Regions from separate parts of the Streptomyces sp. NPDC047841 genome, predicted to be linked through region 3. Evidence: riboswitches for the same ligand, from Rfam matches in the RefSeq annotation. Region 3 holds a riboswitch; each other region holds the start of a gene.
What was found. Region 3 has a riboswitch for cobalamin ahead of AB0947_RS21785 (ribonucleoside-diphosphate reductase subunit alpha). Riboswitches for the same ligand answer to the same signal wherever they lie in the genome.

Region 1 (5,529 bases), on a different contig from region 3:
CGGCACCACCACCCTCGGCCCGGCCCCCGCCCAGCCGCCGCTCTGAGAACTCACACCTGCGCCCGGCCCTGCTTGCGGATCTCGGCCAGGCGCAGGGCGCCGACCTGCACGGCCGCCTGGGTGGCGTCGTTCGGTACGTCACCCAGGCCGCCGTTGGTCAGCGCGAACGCGTCCTCGCCGACCCGGACGGCGGCCACGTCCAGGGTGAGCCGGAACTCCTGCTCGTCGGGCGTCGTACCGGCGACGGTGACGCGCAGCCCCTGGCGGGCGTCGCCCACCTCGGGCAGCGGGGCGTCCACGACCTGCACGTCCTCCTCGAGCCCCAGCTCGGTGGTGGCCGTGAACCGCGCGCACCGCGCCGGGAGCGTCCGCAGCCACGCCAGCACGGCGTCGACGTCGGCCGGGCGGCGGGCGCCGATCTGGTAGCGGAGCTGGGCGTCGGTGTCGGCGTCGTCCAGGCCGGCGGTGACGCGGGCCGGTCCGCCGAGCAGCTCGTCGCTGTAGAGGGCGTCCAGCAGCCGCTGGCACTCCCCGGCCGAGGTCCGCGCCTTCAGCAGCCCGTCGTGCCAGGTGGCCGCGCCGCGCGTGGCGGTCCAGGGATCGCCGAGGTCGCTCGGGCCGATCAGCGCGGCCTGCGCCTGCTCGTCGCTGAGCGAGGAACCGCCGGCCCGCGCGGACGGCCGGGGCGTCGGGGCGGGCCGGTCGAGCGTGGGCAGGGGGTGTGGCGCGCTCGCCGGGTGGTTGAGGCCGAAGGCCGCGCAGGCGCCGGCGGTCAGCAGGCCGGCGCCGGTCAGGGAGAGGGTCACGGCACGGGGGAGGTGGGGTATCTCGGGGGACATCGGTGCCTCCTGGGCTGCGGGCGGCCGGGGTGCCTGGTCTCACGGCACCACCGCCCTGACCTGCGCACCAACGCTCCGGGCCGTACGGGTGAGGGGGCGCCGGGGAATCCGTGGCACGGCCCCCGCGGGGCCGGTGCGGTGCCGTCCGCAGTGCGCGCCCTGTGCCCGTCGGGCACGACGGCGCCGCGGACCGTCCCGGCGCGCTGCCGCCCGACCGGTGGCGGTGACCCGCGCCCGGGAGGCGGGGCGGGGGACCGGGCCGAGGGACCGTCCCGGGACGGGACTGATCTAAGGTCGGCACGACGGAAGGAGTCCGCCGTGGACGGTCAGCCCATTCCCGTGATCATCGACTGCGACACCGGCGTCGACGACGCCCTGGCCCTGCTGTTCGCCGTGCGCCACCCCGGACTCGACCTGCGGGCGGTGACCTGCGTCGCCGGGAACACCGACGTGGACGGGGTGGTCCGCAACACCCTCACCGTGCTGGAGCAGGCGGGCGCCCCCGCCGTCCCGGTGGCCCGGGGTGCCGAGCGCCCGCTGCTGGAGCCGGCCCGCCCGGCCCCGGTGCACGGCGCCGACGGCATGGGCGACCTGGGCCTGCCCGCGCCCACCCGGACCCCGGTGGACATCGACGCCGTCAGCCTGCTGCGCCGGGAGATCCTGGCCTCCCCGCGCCCGGTGACGCTGATCCCGACCGCGCCGCTCACCAACATCGCCCTGCTGCTGCGCACCCACCCCGAGGTGACCCGGAACATCGAGCGGATCGTGTTCATGGGCGGGGCGGTGGCCACCGGGAACGCCACGCCGGTCGCGGAGTTCAACGTCTGGCACGACCCGGAGGCGGCGGCGGTCCTGCTGACCGCCGGGGTGCCGATCACGATGTACGGCCTGGACGTCTTCCAGCAGGTCGTGGTGGACAGCGCCGAGGTCCACCGGCTGCGCGCGAGCGGTGAGCCCGGCACCCGGCTGGCCGGTGAGCTGCTCGCCCACCGGCCGGCCCACCAGGGCGAGCCGCCCCAGGCGGAGGAGGCGGGCGGCCTCGGCGACGCGGGCGCGGTGTGCGCGGTCGCCGACCCGCAGGGCATCACCACCCGCCGGCTCCCGGTCGAGGTCTCCCTCGCCCCGGGCCCCGCCCGGGGCCAGACGATCGTCGACCGCCGCCCCCGCCCCGGCGAGTCCGAGATCCACGAGGGCGGACGCGAACGCGCCCTGGTGGACGTGGCGTTGGAGGTGGACGCCGACCGGTACGTGAAGCTGTACCTGGAGACCGTCGCGCGGTAGGCGCTAGTCGGCGGCGGACGGCGAGACCGCCCAGCGCTCCTCGACCCGGGCGACCTTCCAGTACGCCAGCGCCGCCGCCCACACCAGGACGAACAGGCCGACGATGAGGTAGCCGACGTTGTCCAGGTCGAGGCCCGCGATCCAGCCGGTGATGTCGTCGTGCAGGCCGAACTTCTCGTGCAGGACGCCGACCAGCTCGATGGTGCCGATGAAGAAGGCGACCGCGATGGACAGGCCGGTGATGGCGAGGTTGTAGAAGACCTTGCGGACCGGGTTGGAGAACGCCCACTGGTAGGCGAAGTTCATGAACGTGCCGTCGAGGGTGTCGAACAGGCTCATCCCGGCGGCGAAGAGCAGCGGCAGGCAGAGGATCGCGTACCAGGGCAGTCCCGCCGCCGCGCCCGAGCCCGCCATCACCATCAGCGTGACCTCGGTGGCCGTGTCGAAGCCGAGGCCGAACAGGAAGCCGAGCGGGTACATCTGCCCCGGCCGGGAGACGGACTTCGTCAGCCGGCCGAGGACGCGGTTCATGAACCCCCGCGAGTCCAGGTGCGCTTCGAGCTGCTTCTCGTCGTACGCGCCCGCCCGCATCGCCCGGAAGACCTTCAGGATGCCCACCAGGGCGACCAGGTTCAGGGCGGCGATGAGGTAGAGGAACGTGCCGGAGACCGTCGTACCGAGGAAGCCGAGCACCTGGTGGGTGGTGGAGCCCTCGTTCATGACCTTCCCGGCCAGTGAGGTGCCGCCCGCGATCAGCAGCGCCAGCAGTACCACCACGCTGGAGTGGCCCAGCGCGAACCAGAACCCCACCGACACCGGCCGCTTGCCGTCGGCCATCAGCTTGCGGGTGGTGTTGTCGATCGCCGCGATGTGGTCGGCGTCGAAGGCGTGCCGCATGCCGAGGGTGTAGGCGGTGATGCCCAGCCCGACCCCGAAGACGTCGGAGCCGACCTTGTAGTGCTCGGGCGCGACGAGGACGTAGAGGATTCCGAACGCGACGACGTGCAGGGCGACGATCACCGCCAGCAGCCCCACCGTCTTGACGGTGTCCTCGCGTCGCCAGCGGAAAGAGACGGCATCGGCCATGGGTTCACGCTCCAGCACCTCGTGGATCACTTCGTGAGCTGCCGTGGCCGGTCTCCTGGCTTACGGGTCGTACGTCCGCCGTTCCTGCCTTCCCGGTCTGCGACCAGTGGCCCGGCGGTGCCGGACGGAACGGGAACTCCCCGATCACAGTGGCGAGGGCCGCGTCGACTTTCCATCGACTTCCCGAACACCACGGCCCGCCCACCGTAGAGGGGCACGCGGTTTCCTGCATAGCTGCGCACTTGCGCAGGTATCGAAGATCACAGAGAGGGGGCCTGCCAGACTGGCCCCATGCATCTCGTGCCTGCCGACCGAGCCGACCGTCGTTCCATCGACGGACACCGGGTCTGCGAGGCGATCGCCGCCATCGGTGAGGCGGGGCGCCTGCGCACCTGGGCCGACCGTTTCTCCCTGCTCGCCGACGCCAACCGGCTGGCGCTGCTGGTCGCGCTGCACCGCACCGGGCCGCTCGCCGTGTCGGACCTCGCCATCGCCACGGGGATGAACGACCCCGCCGTCTCCCAGGCCCTGCGGCTGCTGCGGGCGGCCGGGGTCGTGGCGGGGGAGAAGGAGGGGCGCGTGGTGCGGTACAGGGTGGTGGACGCGGACGTCCGGGGGCTGTTGGAGCACTGCGTGGGCTGAACGGCCGCGCACGGTTCCCTTTCCGGGCAATGTGGACGGATACAGATTCCGTACCGTCGTCCGTCCCCTGGGAGCCCGTATGGCAGACCTCTCGCCGGACCTCTCGTCCAGGAACCCCGACTGGTGGCGGCAGGCCGTCGTCTACCAGATCTATCCGCGCAGCTTCGCCGACGCCGACGGTGACGGCCTCGGCGACCTGCGGGGCATCACCGAACGCCTGGGCCATCTCGCCTCCCTCGGCGTGGACGCCCTGTGGCTGAGCCCCTTCTACCCCTCCGAACTCGCCGACGGCGGCTACGACGTCATCGACCCGCGCGGGGTCGACGAGCGCCTCGGCACCCTGGACGACTTCGACGCCCTGGTGGGCGAGGCGCACCGGCTCGGGCTCAAGGTGGTCGTGGACATCGTCCCCAACCACACCTCCCACCTGCACCGCTGGTTCCAGGAGGCGCTGCGTGCCGGACCCGGGTCCGCCGCCCGGGAGCGGTACGTCTTCCGGGCGGGGCGCGGCGCGCACGGTGAACTGCCGCCCAGCGACTGGCAGTCGGTGTTCGGCGGCAGCGCCTGGCGGCGGGTGCCCGACGGGGAGTGGTACCTGCACCTGTTCGCCCCCGAACAGCCCGACCTGAACTGGGACGACGAGGAGGTCCGCGCCGACTTCCGCAGCACCCTGCGGTTCTGGTCGGACCGGGGCGTGGACGGCTTCCGCGTGGACGTCGCCCACGGCCTGGCCAAGGACCTCACCGAGCCGCTGCGGGACATCGGCGGCATCGGCGCGACCGGCGAGCAGGCATTGCCGCTGGTGCCGCCGGGCAGCCACCCCTACTGGGACCGGGACGAGGTCCACGAGATCTACCGCGACTGGCGCAAGATCTTCGACGCCTACCGCCCGCCGCGCACCGCCGTCGCCGAGGCCTGGGTCCCCGGGGCCCGCCGCGCCCTGTACGCCCGCCCGGACGAACTCGGCCAGGCCTTCAACTTCGAGTACCTGGAGGCGCGCTGGGACGCGGAGGAGCTGCGGGACGTCATCGCCGCCTCGCTGGTCACGGCCCGGGCCGCCGGCGCCTCCGCGACCTGGGTGCTGTCCAACCACGACGTCGTGCGGCACGCCTCCCGGCTCGTGCTGCCGGCCGGCACCGACCCGGCCGCCTGGCTGCTGTCCGGCGGCGCCGCGCCCGCGATCGACACGGCGGCCGGACTGCGCCGGGCCCGGGCGGCGACCCTGCTGATGCTGGCGCTGCCCGGCTCCGCGTACCTGTACCAGGGGGAGGAACTCGGCCTGCCCGAGGTCGCCGACCTGCCCACCGAGGTGCTCCAGGACCCGATCTGGGAGCAGACCGGCCATGTCCGCAAGGGCCGCGACGGCTGCCGGGTGCCGCTGCCGTGGACGACGACCGGACCGTCGTACGGCTTCGGGCCCGGGCCCGGCTGGCTGCCGCAGCCGGCGGCCTTCGCCGGGTACGCCGTGGAGGCGCAGGCCGGCGCCGAGGGCTCCACGCTGGAGCTGTACCGCTCGGCCCTGCGGCTGCGCCGCAAGCTCCTCCAGGGCGAGACGCTGACCTGGACGCCGGACGCGCCCCGGGACGTCCTGGACTTCGGCCGCACCGAGACCTGGCGGAACGTCACGAACCTCGGCGGCGAGCCGGTGCCGCTGCCACCGGGCGAGGTCCTGCTGAGCAGC
Region 2 (5,529 bases), on a different contig from region 3:
CGCGAGCACCGTGGCGACCAGCGCGTCAGCCCGCCCCAGCAGCTCGTACAGGGCCGGGTCCGCGCCGCGCAGCGAACCGCAGTACACCGGGAGGGCGTTGGCGCCGCGCGCCTCGATCGCCTCGCACAGGGTGTCCACGAAGGCGGTGTTGCCGCTCAGTTCGTGCGCCCGGTAGAACAGCACGCCCACGGTCGGCCGGCCGCCCTGGACCTCGTACCCGCCGTGCACGCCGAACTCCGGCATCCGGCGCGGCTCCTCGAAGCCCTCGCCGGTCAGCAGCACGGTGTCCGACAGGAACCGGGACAGCTCCAGCAGGTTCGCCGGGCCGCCCTCGACCAGGTACCTCAGCGCCTCCGCGACCACACCGGCCGGCACCGAGGACTCCGCCATCAGCTCCGCGTCCGGCACGGCCTCGCCGCCCAGCAGCACGGTCGGGACGCCGGACGCCTTCAGCGCGGCCAGCCCGTCCTCCCAGGCCCGCTTGCCGCCCAGCAGCCGGACGACGGCGAGGTCCGCGCCCGCGATCAGTCCGGGCAGCTCCCCGGCGACGTCGACGCGGGTGGGGTTGCCGATGCGGTAGCCGGCGCCGGACGCCCGGGCGGCCAGCAGATCCGTGTCGGCGGTCGACAACAACAACACTGTGCTCATGCGGGCGCTCCCGGTGGAATGAAAGGCAGTCCTTGCGGCGCGCCCGACTCGATGAGCCGCCACAGCGCGTCCGTGTCCGCGTGCTGTTCGATCAGGTCGCCGAGCCGGTCGAGCTGCTCCTCGCGCAGCGCGGCGAAGGAGGTGTCCGGCGCGGGCACGAAGCGGCGGCCCGCGGCGGCGGCCACCTCGCGCAGGAAGGCCCGCCGGAAGCCGTCCGACTCCAGCGAGCCGTGCCAGTGGGTGCCCCAGGTCTGGCCGACCCGGCAGCCGTCCAGGAAGGGTTCGCCGCCCTCGACGGTGGCCACCCCGTGGTGGATCTCGTAGCCGTCGACCCGCTCGCCGAGGGCTTCGCCGCTGGGCCGGGTGAGGGTCTTCTCGCGGGCGAACCGCACCCGGACGGGCAGGACGCCGAGCCCGTCGACATGCCCGCGCCGGCTCTCGACGTCGTCCTCGATGTGCTCGCCGAGGATCTGGAAGCCGCCGCAGACGCCGAGGACGGGGCGCCCTTCGGCGGCCCGGCGGACGAGCGCGTCCGCCAGCCCCCGCTCCCGCAGCCACTCCAGCGCCCGCACGGTCCCGCGCGTGCCCGGGACGACGACGAGATCGGCGTCGGCGAGCTCCTCCGGGCGGTCCACGAACCGCACGACCACACCCGGTTCGGCGGCCAGCGCGTCGACGTCGGTGAAGTTGGACATCAGCGGGACCGCGCACACGGCGACCCGCAGCACGTCCTCGCCGACCGGGGGCGTCACGGCGGACTCGCGGACCGTGCCCCGCAGGGACACCCTCAGTCCGTCCTCCTCGTCGATGCCGAGCCCGTGCCGGAAGGGCAGCACGCCGTACGTCCGCCGCCCGGTGAGGTCCCGCAGCATGTCCAGCCCGGGCTCCAGCAGGCCGGCGTCGCCCCGGAACTTGTTCACCAGGAACCCGGCGACCAGCTCCTGGTCCTCGGGGGAGAGCAGGGCGACGGTGCCGAAGAAGGAGGCGAACACGCCCCCGCGGTCGATGTCGCCGACGACGAGCACCGGCAGCCGCGCGTTTCGCGCGATCCCCATGTTGACGATGTCGGTCCGCCGCAGGTTGATCTCGGCGGGACTGCCCGCCCCCTCACAGATCACCGCGTCATACGTGCCCCGCAGTTCGGCCAGGCAGTCCAGCACCGTGCCCAGCAGCCGCTGCTGCCGCCCGCCGTGGTACCCGCGCGCGCTCAGCTCGCCCACCGGCCTGCCCAGCAGCACCACCTGGCTGCTCTGCTCGCCGCCGGGCTTGAGCAGCACCGGGTTCATCAGCGCGGTCGGCTCGACGCGGCAGGCCTGGGCCTGCATGGCCTGCGCCCGGCCGATCTCCGCGCCCTCGCGCGTGACGAACGAGTTCAGGGACATGTTCTGCGCCTTGAACGGCGCGACCTTCACGCCCTGGCGCACCAGCCAGCGGCAGATGCCCGCCGTCACGACGCTCTTGCCCGCGTCGGAGGTGGTGCCGGCGACGAGGAGACCACCGCTCACTTGCCACGTCCTCTCAGCAGGGCGCGCGCGGCCAGCGTGGTGCCGAGCGCGAGCAGGCCGACGCGGCGGGAGAGCCGCACGGCCCGGTCGATGTCGGTGACGCGGACCGGCCGTCCGGTGGCGCCGTTCAGCAGCGGGCGGTGTTCGACCCGGCCGCCGTAGGAGAGCGTGCCGCCCAGGCGGACGCCGAGGGCGCCCGCGAAGGAGGCCTCCACGGGCCCGGCGTTGGGGCTCGGGTGCCTGCGCGCGTCGGCCCTCCAGGCGCGCAGGGCGCCGCGCGGATCGGGTCCGGCCGCGGCGGCGAGCACGGCGGTCAGCCGGGCGCCCGGCCAGCCGGCGACGTCGTCCAGGCGGGCGGAGGCCCAGCCGTAGCGCCGGTGGCGGGGCGACCTGTGACCCACCATCGCGTCCAGGGTGTTGACCGCCCGGAAGCCGAGCAGCCCCGGCACCCCGGCCACGGCGCCCCAGACGAGCGCGCCGACCACGGCGTCGGAGGTGTTCTCGGCGACCGACTCGACCACGGCCCGCGCGATCCCGTCGGCGTCCAGGGCCTGCGGGTCCCGGCCGCACAGGTGCGGCAGCCGGGCCCGGGCCGCCTCGACGTCCCCGGCCTCCAGGGCGCGCCCGATGGTGCGGGCCTCCCGGGCGAGCGAGGTGCCGCCGACGACGGCCCAGGTGGCGGCGGCGGTCAGCGCGGCGGAAGCGGTACGGCAGGGGCGTACGGCGCGTGCGGCCAGCGCGCCGAGGGCGACGGCGCCGCCGGCGCACACGACGGTGTGCAGGGCGCCCCAGCCACGGTGGTCGTGCCACAGGGCGCGTTCCACGGCCCCGGCCGCCCGGCCGAACACGGCGACCGGGTGCCCGCGGCGCGGGTCGCCGAGGAGCAGGTCACCGAGGACGCCGGCGGCGGCACCGTACGCGTATGTGCGATCGGCACCCATCGGCTCAGCCGGCGGTGGGAACAGGAACGGTCCTGGTACGGGTCCTCGATCGGCAGCCGAGCATGGCGATATGTGTCCTCACTCAGGGTGTCCGCGCCCTGGTTCGACGTGAATCGGCGGTGAGAGTTCCTGGCTCCCGGGGGTTCTTCCCCGGTGACAGTGGCGGGACCGCGCCGGATTCGCACCGGCTTCCTCTCTTGCCGCCGTACATGGCCTGGGCAGTCCACCACGCGCCCGGAACGGCCGTCAACTTGCCTTTGACCTGGGACGCCGGACTGTGCTGAGGCCCACACCGCCGGTCCGCCGGACGGCGGCCGGAAGTCCGGTGCGACGGCATGCGAAGGCCCCGCCGGCCCCGCCGAGGCGGTGGCCCGGCGGGGCCGGTGCCGGGTTCCGGACCGTCAGGGCTTGACGACGATCAGGTAGATCCCGTACGCCACCGCCGCCGCGCAGGCCGCGAAGCACACGTAGGCGCCGGTGACGGCGAGGGCGGCGGACCCGCCCCGGGCCGCGGCCTTCTCACGGCGCGACAGGCCGTTGATGCCGAGGGTGAACAGGACCACCAGGCCCACCGTGAACGCGAGGCTGACACCGAAGACGGAGCCGAGGGCCGCCCAGTCGATCTTCATGGGGATGCTTCCTTCAGTAACCGTGTGCGCCGGGTCGGGGTCAGACCGCGGCGGCCGGCGGGGCGGCGGGGGCGGGCTCGGTGGCCGGGGCGGGGATGGTGGCCGTCAGGTCCTCGGCGACCACGCCCGCCGGGGGCGGGATCACGGCGGCGATGGCGGCGGTGACCACACCGGCCGGCTCGGTCGCCTCGACCACGTTGGTGTGGTCGACGACCTCGCGGCGGGAGAGCTTCCAGATGCCGGCGCTCGCGGCGACCAGGAAGACGGCGACGACGGCGGTGCCCCAGTCGCCCAGGCCGGTGACGGACTCGGCGCCCGCGCCGACCAGCGCGGCGGCGGGGAGGGTCAGCACCCAGGCGACGGCCATGCGGGTCGCGGTGGACCAGCGGACCACGCCGCCCTTGCGGCCGAGGCCCGCGCCCATCACCGAGCCGGAGACGACGTGCGTGGTGGAGAGGGAGAAGCCGAGGTGGGAGGAGGCCAGGATGGCGGTCGCGGCGCTGGTCTGGGCGGCGAAGCCCTGGCGCGGCTCCAGGTCGGTCAGGCCCTTGCCCATGGTGCGGATGATGCGCCAGCCGCCGATGTAGGTGCCGAGCGCGATGGCCATGCCCGCGGAGAGGATCACCCAGGTGGGAGGGTTGGAGCCGGGGGCGATGGAGCCGCCCGCGACGAGGGCGAGGGTGATGATGCCCATCGTCTTCTGGGCGTCGTTGGTGCCGTGCGCGAGGGAGACCAGGCCCGCGGAGGCGATCTGCCCGGCGCGGTAGCCCTTGCGGGTGGCCTCGCCGTCGGCGGTGCCGCCGACGCCGTAGGAGAACCGGGTGGCCAGCAGCGAGGCGAGGCCCGCGACGACCGGCGCGGCGACGGCCGGGAGCAGCACCTTGGTGACCAGGACCTCACCGTGGACGGCGCCGAAGCCGGCGGAGGCGACGGTGGCGCCGACCAGACCGCCCATCAGGGCGTGCGAGGAGCTGGAGGGCAGGCCCACCAGCCAGGTCAGCAGGTTCCAGAGGATCGCGCCGACCAGGGCGGCGAAGATGACCTCGGGACGGATGCCGGTCTCGTCGACGAGACCCTTGGAGATCGTGTTGGCGACCTCCACGGAGAGGAAGGCGCCCACGAGGTTGAGGACGGCGGACATGGCGACCGCGATCTTCGGCTTCAGGGCGCCTGTGGAGATGGTGGTGGCCATCGCGTTCGCGGTGTCGTGGAAACCGTTCGTGAAATCGAACGCGAGTGCGGTTACCACCACAATCGCGAGGATCAGCGAGAAGCTTTCCATTTACCCAGGCAATCGTTCGAGGTCATTGGCTGGACGAACGTAGGCAACCTGGGTGAACGGAAGATGAACTGAGGCGGGCGTGGGGGTGTCAGTAACGCGCGTACGGGGTTCCGCTTCGCGCCGCCGGCCCAGGCGCGCCTTGGCTAGTGGTCGCGCGCGAAGATCCGCAGCCGGCTCAGGGAGCCGTTGAAGAGATCCTGGTCACCCGGCAGCCTGCCCTTGACGGCGTGCTGCCAGAACGTCCAGTACCGCCAGCCGCCGGGCAGCGCGCCCGGCTGTGAGGTGCCGTGGCGGGCGATCCACAGGGCGTGCGAGGAGGAGAAGGCGCGGCTGTTCCCGGTGCACAGCTTCCACCACTGGGTGGTGGTGTAGATCACCGGACGGCGGCCGGTCCGCTCCTTGACCTCGTCGCTGAACGACCGGATCCAGCGGACCATCCGGGCCTTGCCCACCCCGTAGCACTTGTGCTTCGCGTCGTACGGGTTGTATTCGATGTCCAGCGCGGGCGGCAGCGTCCAGCCGTC
Region 3 (5,529 bases):
AGGCGGTCGATCTTCTCGACCTCGTTGATCCACTTGAAGCAGAACTCGGCCTTTTCGCGGATGGAGGGGATGTTCTCCACGGCGGCGAAGGCGGCGGCGCGGTCGTCGGGATCGGGGAGGTAGGTGTCCAGCAGGGTCAGGTAGAACTGGACGTGGACGGCTTCCTCGAAGAGCTGGCGGCTCAGGTACAGCCGCGCCTCTGGGGAGTTGATGTGCTTGTACAGCGTCAGCACCAGGTTGTTCGCCACGATCGAGTCGCCGGTGGCGAAGAACGCGACCAGCCGGCCGATGAGGTGCTGCTCTTCCGGCGTCAGCTTGGCGAGGTCGGCCACGTCGGAGTGGAGGTCGACCTCTTCGACGGTCCAGGTGTTCTTGATGGCGTCCCGGTAGCGCTCGTAGAAGTCGGGGTAGCGCATGGGGCGGAGAGTCAGCTCGAAGCCCGGGTCGAGCAGGTTCTGGGATCGGGTGGTCATTACTGGCAGGCCTCGCAGGACTCGGGGTTTTCCAGGGAGCAGGCGATCGCTTCCGGGTCGGTGGTCTGTTGTGCGGGGACGGTGGCCTGGGCGGCGCGGGCGATGCGGGTCGCGGGGCGGGAGCGCAGATAGTACGTCGTCTTGAGCCCGGACTTCCAGGCGTAGGCGTACATCGAGGAGAGCTTGCCGATCGTCGGCGTCTCCAGGAACAGGTTCAGCGACTGGGCCTGGTCGAGGAACGGGGTGCGGGCGGCGGCCATGTCGATGAGGCCGCGCTGGGGGATCTCCCAGGCCGTGCGGTACAGGGCGCGGATCTCCTCGGGGATCCAGGGGAAGTCCTGGATGGAGCCGCCCGAGTCGCGCAGGGCTTCGCGGGTGCGGGCGTCCCAGACGCCGAGGTTCTTCAGGTCCTGTACGAGGTAGGAGTTGACCTGGAGGAACTCACCCGAGAGGGTCTCGCGCTTGAACAGGTTGGAGACCTGGGGCTCGATGCACTCGTACACCCCCGCGATCGACGCGATCGTGGCCGTCGGCGCGATCGCGAGGAGCAGCGCGTTGCGCATGCCCGTCTGTGCGATCCGCTTGCGGAGGGCGTCCCAGCGTCCGGGCCAGGTGAGGTCGACGTCGTAGTGGTCGGGGTGGAGGACGCCCCGGGCGGCGCGGGTCTGCTTCCAGGCGGGCAGGGGGCCGTTGCGTTCGGCGAGGTCGGCGGAGGTCTCGTAGGCGGCGAGCATGATCCGCTCGGCGATCCGCGTGGAGAGGGCCTTGGCTTCCGCCGAGTCGAAGGGCAGGCGGAGCCTGAAGAAGACGTCCTGCAGGCCCATCGCGCCCAGGCCGACCGGGCGCCACCTGGCGTTGGAACGCCCCGCCTGCTCGGTGGGGTAGAAGTTGATGTCGACCACGCGGTCCAGGAAGGTGACGGCCGTGCGGACCGTCTGGTCCAGCCGCTCCCAGTCGATGTCCCCGGTCGTGGTGTCCACGAAGGCGCCGAGGTTGACCGAGCCGAGGTTGCAGACGGCCGTCTCGCCGTCGTCGGTGACCTCCAGGATCTCGGTGCACAGGTTGGAGGAGTGGATGACGTTGCCGGGTTCGGCGGTCTGGTTGGCGGTGCGGTTGGCGGCGTCCTTGAACGTCATCCAGCCGTTGCCGGTCTGGGCGAGGGTGCGCATCATCCGCCCGTACAGGTCCCTGGCCGCGATGGTCTTCTTCGCCAGGCCCGCCGCCTCGGCCCTGCGGTAGGCGGTGTCGAAGTCCTCGCCCCACAAGTCGACCAGTTCGGGCACGTCGGCGGGGGAGAACAGCGACCACTGCCCGTCGGCGTTGACCCGGCGCATGAACTCGTCGGGGATCCAGTGCGCGAGGTTGAGGTTGTGGGTGCGGCGGGCGTCCTCGCCGGTGTTGTCCCGCAGCTCCAGGAACTCCTCGATGTCGGAGTGCCAGGTCTCCAGGTAGACCGCTGCCGCGCCCTTGCGCCGGCCGCCCTGGTTGACCGCCGCCACCGACGCGTCCAGGGTCTTCAGGAACGGCACGATCCCGTTGGAGTGCCCGTTCGTCCCCCGGATCAGCGAACCGCGCGAGCGGATGCGGGAGTAGGACAGGCCGATGCCGCCGGCGTGCTTCGACAGGCGGGCGACCTGGTGGTAGCGGTCGTAGATGGAGTCCAGCTCGTCCCGCGGGGAGTCCAGCAGGTAGCAGGACGACATCTGGGGGTGTCGCGTACCGGAGTTGAACAGGGTGGGGGAGGACGGCAGGTAGTCCAGGCGGCTCATCAGGCCGTACAGGGACGCCACTTCGTCCACGGAGCGGGTCGTGTCGTCCTCCGCGAGGCCGCTCGCCACGCGCAGCAGGAAGTGCTGGGGTGTCTCCACGACCCTGCGGGTGACCGGGTGGCGCAGCAGGTAGCGGCTGTGCAGGGTGCGCAGGCCGAAGTAGCCGAAGCGGTCGTCGGCCGCGGGGTCGACCAGCGCGTCGAGGCGCTCGGCGTGCAGCCGCACGAACTCGGCGGTGCGGTCGGCGATCAGGCCCTCGCGGTGGCCGACCGCGACCGACTCGGTGAAGGACGTCACGCCCTGCGAGGCGGCCTCGTCCCGGATGGCGAGGGTCAGCAGCCGGGCGGCCAGCTTCGAGTACGCGGGATCCTCGGAGATCAGGCCGGCCGCGGCCTCCGTGGCCAGCTCCCGCAACTCCGCCTCGTCGGCCCGGGCGGACCGGCCCCGCAGCGCGGCGGCGGCCACCCGGCCCGGGTCGGCGTCGGGCAGGTCGGCGGTCAGCTCGGTCAGGATCCGCAGCAGCGCGGCACCGGGACCGTCGGTCTCCGGCTCGCTGACTGAGGCCGGGTCGGCTGGCGCGATGGTCACGTGGGGCTCTCCCTCGCTCGGCACGGGGCCTGGCGGGAGGCGGGGGCGGTCACGAGCGCGCACGGCGTCGCGTCCACCGGCCCATTCCACGAGGCCCGGACGTCAGAACCACCCGGGCCTGGACGGCCGGGTGCACCGCCGGCAGGTCTTCGGACTCGACACGCGTGCGGGGGCACACGGGTACACCGTTGCGGGACAGTTCCGGATTCGCACCGGATTCCCCTGCGACGACAGCGAGGACGAGCATACATCTAGTGCCGGGCTGCCATGTCACCCCCAGATGTAGTGTCGGCCCGGCCTCAGAGGGTCAACTCGTACGCGAGGAGCGTGAGGTCGTCCCGGCCCGGGAGGGGATTCCAGTCCCGCTCGGGGGCGCGGACGAAACCGAGGCGGGTGTAGATGCGGTGGGCGGTGTGCATGGTCCGCTGGGTGGACAGGACCACGCGCACGCAGCCCTCGGTGGCCCGCCCGCGCTCGACGCAGGCCCGCACCAGCGCCTCCCCCACGCCCCGGCCCCGGGCCGCGGGGGCGACCGCGAGCATCCTGATCTCCGCCTCCCCCGGGCCGGCGATGTCGGTCATGGGGCCGCCGGAGCGGACGAAGGTGACCCCGCCGAGGAGCACGCCGTCGCGGACGGCCACGAGGACGTCCGCGGCGGCGGCCCGCTTCGCCACGTCCCTCAGCTCGCCGAGGTACCAGTCGCTCTCGTCGAAGGCGAGGAGGCCGTCACGGACATAGGCCCCGGCGGTGATCTCGCCCAGGTCGTCGTACTCGCCGGGAGCTGCCCGCCGGATCACGAAGTCCATGACACCGAGTCTGCCCGAGGGGTGCGGCGCGGATTCCCGGGGATCCGCGGCGGTCGCCTGCCGGGTTGCGGGGCGGAATGCCCATGTTTTCATGGAAACAGGTGCTGTGTGGGGTCCTCCGTGCCGAAAGCTGGTCTCGGAAGGAGAACGCACCATGACGAGAATCGTCCGTCACCCACCGGGCAAGGAGCGACCACGCAACGCGCCGATGGCGACGCTGTACGCGCGACGGGCGTGGTGCCGGGGCAGGCGGTTCTTCCTGGGCTACTGGCACCACCTGACCATCAGGTCGGAAGCCCGGCTCGACACCACCCGCCCCCGCAAGTGGCGCAGATGGGCCTCGTACACCAACGTGAACCGGGTCGTGTGGGCCCTTGCCGCCCTCGCCGTCCTGGCGTGGGCCGGAGAGGGCGTGTACATCCTGATCTCGCACCGCACGACGCGGTTCGAGACGTGGCGGAACGGCAACCAGGGCTTCGACGACGTGCTCCGCTTCGTCGGTCCGGTGCTCTCCGCTTCGATCGCCGCCGCCCTCTTCCTGTTCTTCTGGTACTGGTGGACCAAGCGGCGCTACCTCGCGAAGGCGCGCAGGCACCCCCGCGATCTGGTGCCCACCGCCGGCCCCGACATCGCCGAGATCGTGGGCCGCGAGGAGATCGCCCGGGTCATCGCCCAGCGGCTGCGGCAGCGTGAGACCCGCAGGCCCTATGTGCTCGTCGGCGGTGTGGGCACGGGCAAGACGGCCGTCCTGGTGCGGCTCACCGAACTGCTCGCCCGGCAGCACGCCGTGCCCGTGCCGATCCGGCTGCGGGACGCAACCGGCGCCGATCTCAACTTCGAGCGCATGGCCAGGGAACGGTTCGCCGAGGAAGCACCCCGCGGCATCCTCGCACGCACCAAGAACGACCGGGTCTGGCAGCAACTGCTCGCCGACGACAAGGTGGTCGTCCTCGCCGACGGCCTGGAGGAGGCGGTCCTCGACGAGCGCCTCCAGGAGGACAGGGACAACATCATCCGCAGGGCCATCGAGTGCGCCCACGAGGACAGGCTGCCGCTCGTCATCGCGTCGCGGCCGCACAGCCCGCTGGAGAGCACCCCCGCCGCGATCGTGGAGCTGGAACCGCTCAGCGAGGAGGAGGCGCTGTACTTCGTCGAGGCCCGCATCCCGGAGACGGACGAGCGCCGCGTGGACTGGATCGTGGAGACCGCGGAGGTCACGGAGTCGCCCATCTACCTGCAGATCGCCCGCGAACTGCACCACCACGGCGGCCTGGAACGCGACCGTCCGCGCGAGGACAGGGACCGGCTGGACACCCGGAGCTGGGACCGCAGCACACTGCGGCTGTGGCTGCTGGAGACCTGGGATCTCGCGGTGCGGGAGGGCCGGCTGCGCGGGGACGTCGAGCTGACCCCGCAGGAGCGCGGCGACACGCTGGAGGTGGTCTCGGCGCTCGCCTGCGTCGGACTGCTCCAGGACAAGCTGGAGGTCGGCTTCACCGAGCTGCTGGGCGACGCCGTGCACCCCGGTCCGGCGCGGCGGACCCGGGCCAGGGCGGGGCACCTGTGGGCCGGGAGACCCGGTTTCCACCACTACGACGAGCGAGGGAACGCCTTCACGGAGTGGCACCGGCAGCGGATCTGGGACACGCTCTGCGGCCATCTGAGCCGGGAACAGAGAGAGCGTCTGACCCAGGGCGACCTGTGCCAGTGCCAGAGCGCGCTCGCCCACCTGGCGGCCAACGCGAACAGGCTCCAGTTGGTGGAGAGCTTCGAGAAGAGGGTGCGCTTCCCCCACAGCATCATGCAGGCCTACTTCGGCTTCCGTCTGCTGCGGCACCTCGACGAGCGCGACGCCGGCGAGCTGATCGAGCAGGCGCTGCGGCCGCCCGGCCC

Region 1: another riboswitch for cobalamin. It lies ahead of AB0947_RS11095 (HoxN/HupN/NixA family nickel/cobalt transporter); the one in region 3 lies ahead of AB0947_RS21785 (ribonucleoside-diphosphate reductase subunit alpha).
Region 2: another riboswitch for cobalamin. It lies ahead of AB0947_RS31250 (cobalamin biosynthesis protein); the one in region 3 lies ahead of AB0947_RS21785 (ribonucleoside-diphosphate reductase subunit alpha).

What each region holds. Positions count from the first base shown of each region.
Region 1 is NZ_JBEYRP010000006.1:92,613-98,141, forward strand. It holds gene AB0947_RS11080 (helix-turn-helix transcriptional regulator) at 1-46, shown strand, start outside; gene AB0947_RS11085 (hypothetical protein) at 51-839, opposite strand; gene AB0947_RS11090 (nucleoside hydrolase) at 1,158-2,120, shown strand; gene AB0947_RS11095 (HoxN/HupN/NixA family nickel/cobalt transporter) at 2,124-3,206, opposite strand; cobalamin riboswitch at 3,234-3,416, opposite strand; gene AB0947_RS11100 (metalloregulator ArsR/SmtB family transcription factor) at 3,498-3,848, shown strand; gene AB0947_RS11105 (glycoside hydrolase family 13 protein) at 3,928-5,529, shown strand, end outside.
Region 2 is NZ_JBEYRP010000021.1:82,837-88,365, forward strand. It holds gene cobN (cobaltochelatase subunit CobN) at 1-648, opposite strand, end outside; gene AB0947_RS31245 (cobyric acid synthase) at 645-2,153, opposite strand; gene AB0947_RS31250 (cobalamin biosynthesis protein) at 2,150-3,094, opposite strand; cobalamin riboswitch at 3,195-3,337, opposite strand; gene AB0947_RS31255 (hypothetical protein) at 3,496-3,723, opposite strand; gene AB0947_RS31260 (inorganic phosphate transporter) at 3,764-5,005, opposite strand; gene AB0947_RS31265 (lysozyme) at 5,149-5,529, opposite strand, start outside.
Region 3 is NZ_JBEYRP010000012.1:221,278-226,806, reverse strand. It holds gene AB0947_RS21790 (ribonucleotide-diphosphate reductase subunit beta) at 1-473, opposite strand, end outside; gene AB0947_RS21785 (ribonucleoside-diphosphate reductase subunit alpha) at 473-2,830, opposite strand; cobalamin riboswitch at 2,953-3,090, opposite strand; gene AB0947_RS21780 (GNAT family N-acetyltransferase) at 3,130-3,636, opposite strand; gene AB0947_RS21775 (ATP-binding protein) at 3,791-5,529, shown strand, end outside.